2 regions of the Dietzia sp. NPDC055343 genome follow, and region 1 is predicted to be linked to the other one. Evidence: riboswitches for the same ligand, from Rfam matches in the RefSeq annotation. Region 1 holds a riboswitch; the other holds the start of a gene.
What was found. Region 1 has a riboswitch for S-adenosylmethionine ahead of ACWIE7_RS13415 (O-acetylhomoserine aminocarboxypropyltransferase/cysteine synthase family protein). Riboswitches for the same ligand answer to the same signal wherever they lie in the genome.
Positions count from the first base shown of each region.

Region 2: it holds a riboswitch for S-adenosylmethionine, as region 1 does, so the genes downstream of both, ACWIE7_RS14490 (hypothetical protein) here and ACWIE7_RS13415 (O-acetylhomoserine aminocarboxypropyltransferase/cysteine synthase family protein) in region 1, are expected to answer to the same signal.

Region 1 is NZ_JBSHMJ010000028.1:1,971-6,385, reverse strand. It holds gene ACWIE7_RS13425 (MFS transporter) at 1-851, opposite strand, end outside; gene ACWIE7_RS13420 (bile acid:sodium symporter family protein) at 959-1,870, opposite strand; SAM riboswitch class IV at 2,056-2,171, shown strand; gene ACWIE7_RS13415 (O-acetylhomoserine aminocarboxypropyltransferase/cysteine synthase family protein) at 2,223-3,557, shown strand; gene metX (homoserine O-acetyltransferase MetX) at 3,570-4,415, shown strand, end outside.
Region 2 is NZ_JBSHMJ010000033.1:6,842-11,256, reverse strand. It holds gene ACWIE7_RS14495 (IS256 family transposase) at 1-1,068, opposite strand, end outside; SAM riboswitch class IV at 2,287-2,400, shown strand; gene ACWIE7_RS14490 (hypothetical protein) at 2,434-2,778, shown strand; gene ACWIE7_RS14485 (hypothetical protein) at 2,915-3,694, opposite strand; gene ACWIE7_RS14480 (serine hydrolase domain-containing protein) at 3,858-4,415, opposite strand, start outside.

The DNA.
Region 1 (4,415 bases):
GGATTGTGCGCCGCGAGCGAGAACAGGGCCAGGACGGCCGTCATGACGGTCGCGATGACCACCAGGCCGCGGTCGAGATCGCGGTCGGCGATGATGCCGCCCACCACGTTGCCGGCGACCATGCCGAGCCCGTACACCGCCAGCACAGCGGGCATCCAGGCGCGGTCGATGCCGGCGACGTCGACCATCGTCCACTGGATGTAGGTGTAGATGGCGAACATGCCGCCGAAGCCCACTGCGCCCACCGCGAGGGTGGCGAGGATCTGCGGGCGGGCGAGCGCCGCCAACTCCTCGCGCGCCCTGACCACGACGCCCACCGTGGGTTCGGGGACGACGACGAGGATGGCCACCACGGTCGCGGCCCCGATCACTCCGACAGCGAGAAACGCGGACTCCCAGCCCGCGGCCTCCCCGAGCCAGGTGGCCACGGGCACGCCGATCACGTTCGCCACGGACAGACCGAGCAGCACCTGGGCCACGGCCCGCGCCTGCTTGCCGGCCCCGGCGAGAGAGGCCGCGACCAGTGAGGCGACGCCGAAGTACGCGCCGTGCGGGATGCCGGCGAGGAAGCGTGCGGCGACCAGCGTTTCGAGGGTGGGCGCGAACGCGGCGACCACGTTGCCCGCCGTGAACAGCCCCATCAGGACCATGAGCAGGGTCCGCCTCCGCCAGCGGGAGGTCCACACCGTCAGCAGCGGGGCGCCCACCACCACACCGAGGGCGTAGGCGGAGATGACGGTGCCGGCCTGCGGCTCGGAGATGTCGAAGCTGTCCGCGATCGAGCGGAGCAGGCCCATCGCGGCGAACTCGGTGACGCCGATGCCGAACCCGCCCAGCGCGAGGGCGAGAATCGCGAGCTGGACGCGGGCGGGCGAGAAACCGGGGTGTTCGGCGACGGGCTGGGGCACCGCAGCAGGTTACGCCGCGTGCCGGGTGGCTCCCGTGACGGTCAACCCGTTCAGGGGGCGGCGAATGCTGCCGGGGTCCCTGACGCCGGTAAGGGCGCCGTACGCATGAGCCGGCGCCCGCCCCAGACCAACACGAACGTGGTGATGTACATGACGATGCTGTAGACCGCCGCGGCGAGACCGACCTCCTCGATGCCGATCACGGTGAACGCGATGAGCATCGTGAGCGTGGTGTTCTTGATCCCGAGCTCGACAGCGATCGCGATCTGCTCGGCGCGGCCCAGGCGGCAGACCCAGGCGACCAGGCCACCCAGGATGATCACCGCGACATTGAGGACGATCACCGCGGGGCCGACCGAGGCGACCAGGTCGACGATGCGGTCGCGCTCCCCCAGCACGATGCCCACGATGAGTGCCACCAGGACGACGAGCCCGACGACGCCGACGAACCGCTCGATCCGGTCAGCCAGCGCCGGCTTGCGGGCTCGCAGGAGCATGCCCAGTGCGACGGGGATGAGGATGACGCCCAGCAGGAGCCCGAAGGTCTGGCCGAGCGGGACCGTCACGTCGTATTCGGTGGCACCGGGGATGACACGAGCTCCGATGTCGAACCACAGCGGCAGCGTGAGGATCACCGCGACCGACGCGATGGCGGTGAGGATGATCGACAGCGCGACGCTGCCGCGGGCCAGGTAGGTGATGAGATTCGATGTGGCGCCGCCGGGTGAGGCGGCCACGAGGATCACGCCGAGCGCGAGCAGTGGCGAGAGGTCGAAGATCATGGTGACCCCGACGCCCACGAGCGGCACGAGGATCAACTGGGCGACCAGGCCGACGATGGTGGCCCACGGCGCCCTGGCCTGGACCGCGAAGTCCTCCTTGGTCAGGCTCAGGCCGATGCCGACCATGATGATCGCCAGCGCGATGGGTAGGCCGATCTCGATCAGGGGACTCTGGTCCACGGGGTCTCCTCCGGTCCTCGGTCCGTCGACGGAAGGGCCGCCTGTGATCTGGACCACTGACCGGTGACGATATCCCACGTCCGGGGGCCGCGGTGCCCGAACTCCGGCCTACGGGCTGGGACCAGTCAGCCGGTCACGTAGCCCCTCGTTGCGGGCGGTAAACGGCCTAGGCTAGCCTGACCCCAGGTCATGAGTTCCAGCGACAAGCCCCGGCTCGCTGGACGGCAACCCTCCACCGCGGTGGGGTGCCCCGGGAGACGACCTGGCCCACACCACATACGGTGGCAGGCAAGCGCGGGTCCGTTGTCCTTCAGCGGCCGGACCCTCTGACGAGAGGAGGGGCCAGGCCCCTATGACATACGACAACAGCAATCCAGACTGGGCCTTCGAGACGCGCCAAATTCACGCAGGTCAGCCCGTCGACTCCGACACCGGCGCCCGCAACCTGCCGATCTACCAGACCACCTCGTACGTCTTCGCGGACGCCGAGCAGGCCGCCAACCGGTTCGCCCTGTCCGAGATGGGCCCCATCTACACGCGCATCACCAACCCGACCGTCGCCGCGGTCGAGGCGCGTATCGCTTCCCTCGAGGGCGGCGTCGCCGCGACCATGTTCGCCTCGGGACAGGCCGCCGAGACCGCGGCGATCCAGTCGATCCTCCAGGCCGGCGGACACGTCGTGGCCTCGCCCCGCCTCTACGGCGGTACCGATGCCCTGCTGCGCCACACCCTGCCCAAGTACGGCATCGAGACCACGTTCGTCGAGAACCCGGACGATCCCGAGTCGTGGCAGGCCGCCGTCCGGCCCAACACGCGCGCGTTCTACGCCGAGACGATCTCCAACCCGCTCAACGACGTGCTCGACATCCCGGCCATCGCCGAGATCGCTCACCGCAACCAGGCGCCGCTCATCGTGGACAACACGACGGCCACCCCGTACCTGGTCCGTCCCCTGGAGCTGGGCGCCGACGTCGTCGTCATCTCCGCCACCAAGTACCTCGGCGGCCACGGCTCCTCGCTGGCCGGCGTCCTGGTCGACGGCGGCTCCTTCGACTGGCGCGCGCAGCGCGACGGCGAGGACCTCTACCCGTCCTTCACCACCCCGGACCCCGCCTACCACGGCGCCGTCTACGCCGACCTCGGCGCGCCGGCCCTGGCGCTCAAGGCCCGCGTCACACTGCTGCGTGACACCGGCGCCGCGCCGAGCCCGTTCAACGCCTGGGCCATCGCGCAGGGCATCGACACCCTGAGCCTGCGCGTCGAGCGGCACGTGTCCAACGCGCAGACGATCGCCGAGTGGCTCGAGGCCCGCAGCGACGTCGCGTCGGTCTCCTACGCCGGCCTGGCGTCCTCGCCCTGGAACGCCATCCAGAAGAAGATCTCCCCCAAGGGCGCCGGCGCGATCGTCACATTCGAGCTGACCGCCCCCGAGGGCGCGTCCGACGAGGACCTCAAGAAGCGGGCCTGGTCGTTCATCGACGCGCTCAAGCTGCACTCCTGCCTCGTCAACATCGGTGACGTGCGGTCGCTGGTGAGCCACCCGGCCACCACGACCCACTCGCAGGGCACCCCGGAATCCAACGCCAACGCCGGGGTGTCCATCTCCAGCATCCGCCTGTCGGTGGGCATCGAGGCCGTCGAGGACATCATCGCCGACCTCGAGCTCGGGTTCGCCGCGATCTCCTGATCTCACGCGCCCATGGTCTCCGCCTCCGATCCGCTCGCGCTGCTACCTCCGGGTGACGGCACCCTCGGCCACGTCGCCATCGGCGACCTCACGCTGGTCACGGGTGTCGTCCTCCCGGCGGTGACGCTCGCGGTGCAGCGGTGGGGGCGGGTCAATGAGGATCGATCCAACGTGGTGCTCGTCGAGCACGCGTTGACCGGCGACTCGCACGTCGTGGGGCCGGTCGACTCACTGCACCCCACCCCGGGCTGGTGGAACGGGCTGGTGGGGCCCGGACTGCCGCTGGACACCAACCGCTACTGCGTGGTGTCCGTCAACGTCCTGGGTGGGTGCCGTGGGTCGACCGGGCCGAGCTCACTGCACCCCGACGGCCACTACTGGGGCGCCCGCTTCCCCGCCGTCTCCGTGCGGGACATGGTCACCTCCGAGCGGATGCTCGCCGACCTGCTGGGCATCGAGCGTTGGGCTGCGGTGATCGGCGGGTCGATGGGTGGGGCCCGCACGCTCGAGTGGATGATCACCCATCCCGAGCGTGTCCGCGCGGCCTGCGTCCTGGCCGTGGGCGCGCGCGCGTCGGCGGATCAGATCGGCATCCAGACGGCACAGATCATGGCCGTCACCTCCGACCCCCACTGGCAGCAGGGTGGCTATCACGGCACCGGTCGCACGCCGGTGACCGGTCTGGGCATCGCCCGCCGCATCGCCCACCTGTCGTACCGCGGCGAGGTGGAGCTCGACGAACGCTTTTCCAACCGGCCCCAGCCCGGTGAGAATCCGCGCGCCGAGGACCTGTCAATGTCCGGTCGCTTCGCCGTGCAGTCGTACCTCGACCACCAGGCCGGCAAGCTCGTCTCCCGC
Region 2 (4,415 bases), on a different contig from region 1:
GATGCCCACGACGTCCGTGCGGCGGCGGATCTCGCGGTTGAGCCGCTCGGTGGGGTTGTTGGACCAGATCTGTCGCCAGACGTCGTCCGGGAAACCGGTGAAGGCGAGCAGGTCCTCCCGGGCGTCCCCGAGGTGGTCGGCGACCTCAGGCAGTCGTCCGTCGGTGTACTCCAGGAGCCGGTCGAACCGCTCATGCACCGCGGTGGCGGTGGGTTGGTCATACACGCTGTGCAGCATCGCCTTCACTGCAGGCCACATGGACTTGGGGCACACGGCCATGAGGTTGGCGGCGTAGTGGGTGCGGCAGCGCTGCCAGGCGGCTCCGGGCAGGTTCGCCGCGATCGCCTCGACGAGCCCGGCGTGGGCGTCGGAGGTCACCAGCCGAACGCCGCCCAGGCCGCGGGCCACGAGGTCGGCGAAGAAGGTGTTCCACGACGATTTGGTCTCGCTGGTGGCGACCTGCATGCCGAGGACTTCGCGGTGGCCGTCGCCGCCTGTGCCGGTGGCCAGCAGGACCGAGGCCTTGACGACCTGCTTGTTCTCTCGGACCTTTATCGTCAGCGCGTCGGCGGTGACGAAGGTGAACGGGCCAGCCTCGTCCAGGTGCCGGTGGCGGAACGCGGCGACCTGCTCGTCCAGGTCGGCGGCCATGCGCGAGACCTGGGACTTGGACAGTGAGTCGATGCCCAGGGTCTTGACCAGCTTGTCCATCCGGCGGGTGGAGACCCCGGCGAGGTAGCAGTCCGCCACGACCGTGATCAGCGCGGACTCGGCTCGCTTGCGGCGCTCGAGCAGCCACTCCGGGAAGTAGGAACCCGAGCGCAGCTTCGGGACGGCGACGTCGACGGTGCCGACCCGAGTGTCCAGGGGGCGGTGGCGGTAACCGTTGCGGCGGTTGGTGCGCTCGGCGGTGCGGGCGTTCCATTCGGCGCCGCAGACGCTGTCGGCGTCGGCCGAGAGCAGGGCGTTGATCATGGTCTGCAGCAGCTCGCGCATGAGATCCGGGGATGCGTCGGCGAGGGCTTGGCCAAGCAGGCCGGCGGGGTCGACAATGTGAGGTGCGGTCATCGTTGTGGTTCCTCGAGGATTCTGTGGAAGGTTGACTCGAAGGATCACGCGGTGGCCGCTCTACATCCGTCAACGACACGGGCGTTGCTGACGATCTCGGCCACCGAGTTACACCACTCTATGGGGCACTACTGACAACGCCGAACAGTGAGTTCTCAGGGATGAGTGCATGTTCGTGCAGGTCAGCTTCGCAGCAACGTTTAGCGGGCTCGACCACGCAGCGGGGGCACCGGCTGCCCGACAGCATGCCAGCGGCGCGTGTCCGACAATTTTTCGGCCGATGAGGAGCGGCGGAGATTGCTCGTAGCACCTTGAACCCGCGCTTGGTGCGGAAGTTCCAACGCGTCGAGGCCTGGTAGAGCTTTGTAGCTGGCGGTAATCATGGTCCGGTGGCGCCCAATCACCACCCGATTAGTGCCCCGCAACTCAGGCTCCCAACGCTGTTACCAGGCCAATTCGCCCGCCCGAGCCATGAATCGCCGTCAACTTGTGGAACTCAGGTCAGATCGGGATGCCGATCCGCCGAGGGATCCGACTCTGTCGTGATCGTGCGCCGCTTACCCCGCACAATGCCGCAGATGCGCATCAGGCGGGCGACCTGGTCCCGTCCGACGTCGCGACCCCGCCGGCGCAGGCTGTGCCACAGCCCCGAGCACCCCGTACAGGCCGCGCTGGTAGTGGAACAGGCAGAACACTTCGTGGGCGGCGTACGCGTCATCCAGCTCGACCTCTGTGGACGGCGCGGCCGAGCGGGCGTATTAGGTGCTCTCCGGAGATCTCCGATGCCGTGCTCGGTGCGCACGCGGCAAATCTGCTCGACCCCGAATCGTCCCTTGCGGACGTCGATGTAGACGGGCGATCAGGTAAGTCTGCGGTCGAGCTCCGCCGCTGCGACAACGCCGACGCGTTCTTGAGAATCTCATTCGCCCGGCGCAGCTCGACGTTCTCCCGCTTGAGTCGCCGGACTTCCGCGGACTCGGCGGTCGACTCCGGCGACGAAGGGTGAGATCCCGCCTCGATCCAGTTCCGCAGGGTCGCCGGGTTCACTCCCATCAGGGACCCGACATGGGTTCCAGTCTTCCTTGTTAGATCGGAACCCTCCGACAGATCCAGGGAGGTTCACTCCATGGCGGACCGGAGCTCGCCTGTCGTTGACGTCGACCAGCGCGTCCCTGCGTTCAGACGATGGTGTCGTAGTGCGCGGTTATGGTGGCCGTGCTTCATGAGTTGCCGTCCCGAGGCTCCGGCTGGGCGGTGCGCCAACCCCGCGTTCACGGGTGGCCCGGATGACGAAGCGGCCCGGTACCGGCCGGTACTTGGCAAGAGCGCCTCCAGCCGGAGGCTTCCAGTAAGGAGCCGCCCCCAATGTCACACGAACCCTTGTCATCCGCGGGAGGCGCGTGCGGGTCCTACCGCGCCGGCCACCGAGTGCACTTCATCCAGGCCCGGAAATCGATCGAAGCGGATCAACCGCTCCACGACGTGTTCGTACGGATTCGCCCCGACGGGTTGGTCGAGTTGAACGGCGACGGCCTGGAGGCCATCGTGTGGAACCACGCGGTCGACCGGCTGAGCCGACTCTCTGTCGGTGGCGTGACCGTCGGCCAGTGGCGTCCGCGATTCCGGATCCTCAGCGTGGGCGGTCGACTGTTCAGCTTCGTGGCGGCCGATGCGCGAACGTCGTGCGAGCCTGCGTGCGGAGCTGTATGAACTCGGTCGGATAGCGCCAGAGATGCGGTGAGATTCAGAGCTTTCTCACCGCTGTCGGGGGCGAGGTTGTCGTCGTCGTCATTTTCTACTCGGTCGGTGACACCTGCCCATCTCGCCCGGCCTTGGTCAGCCGCGCTTACCCGCCCGTGTCGGGGTCGCGGATCCAGGTGCGCGTTCCGGCCTTTGGCGGCCCCGCGCGGCGAGCGCTGTGGCGTTGATCGGTGAACTCGGTCGTCCCGCCGAAGGCGTACTTGTGGGCGCGCTCGGGGTGTTCGCCGGGCAGGATCGAGGCGTCCTGTTCCATCCAGTAGGCCTGGTCGCCCACATCGGGCTCGTTGCCGACCTCCCACCACGTCACCCCGTACGGTTCGGGGTGGCCGTGCTCTGCCCGCAGGTCCGCCCAGGGGCTGGTGCCGACGGGGGCGTTCATGTAGCTCACCCAGTCCGCCGCCTCCTGCGGGGTGGCGGTGGCGAAGTTCACCACCATCGTGGTCTCGGCGCCCATCTGCTCGACCAGCGCCATGTGCTCGTCGGGCCCGATGGTGCTGTCCAGCGGGGCACCGTCGCCGCCGCCGGTCTGGCAGCCGCGGTCCTCACGCGGCCCGATCGCCCGTTTCCACCGGAAGGTGTTGGCCACCGTGCCGCCGGGATAGCGCAGCATGCTGATCCCCGCGGATCGGGCGCTGTCGACGAGTCCCTGCTGCGGCTCGCGGTCGGGGGTGAACGTGCCGAACGGGTGCCGGTGGTTGGCGCCGAAGAGCCCCTCGGAGACCACCCGGTCGGTGGGTTCGGCGTCCACGACGACCGTGCTTTGCCGGACGCCGGAGTAGACCAGGACCGCCGCGACGAGTCCGGTGAGGAGGACGACGACGACAACGGCGACCAGGCGTGACCGTCGTTGAGCCATACCGGTCATCCTGACATCGTTCACGCGTCCTCGGAGCGTGCGTGAACGACGCCGGATGTCATTCAGACATCGCCGCCGCGTTATCGTCGTCGACCCCCGGGGTCCACACCAAGCGGTGACATTCCCGCCCCGGGGACCACTGACCGGAACGGCATGATCAGACGTGAGATCGTCACACCGCTGAGTAGATCGCCTCGAGGTAGTCGTTCGGTCGCGCGGCCCCGACGAGCTCGGGCGACATCTTGTTCATCACATAGGCGACGGTGATCCCGCGGTCCAGGTCCGCCGTGACGACCGAGCCGCCGTATCCGGTCCACCAGCACACCCTGCCCGAAGGCACCCCGGGCATGGACGCGCTCGGTAGTGCCCACCCGAGCCCGAAGCGGATCGGGGCGCCGAGAACCCGGTCTGTGCCGTCGGCTTGCGTCTCGACGATGCGGTCGATTGTCGTTGGTGAGACGAACCGGTGACCGTCTACCGTGCCCGCGCAGGTGAGGATCGACTGGATCCTGGCCACGGACCGGGCATGTCCCTGCCCGTTCACCGCACCGAGTTCAGCCGCAAGGAAGTCAGGGTCGGTCGTCAGGTCAGGACTGAACGCCGGATTGGTCAACGTGCGGCGGGTGATGTTCTCGGCAGGAAGGGAGGTCAGGTCGAATCCGGTCGGCGGTGGCGCGACCATGGTCGCTATCCGCTCGGGAGCGTCGAGCAGCGTCGGCGGCGCGCCGAT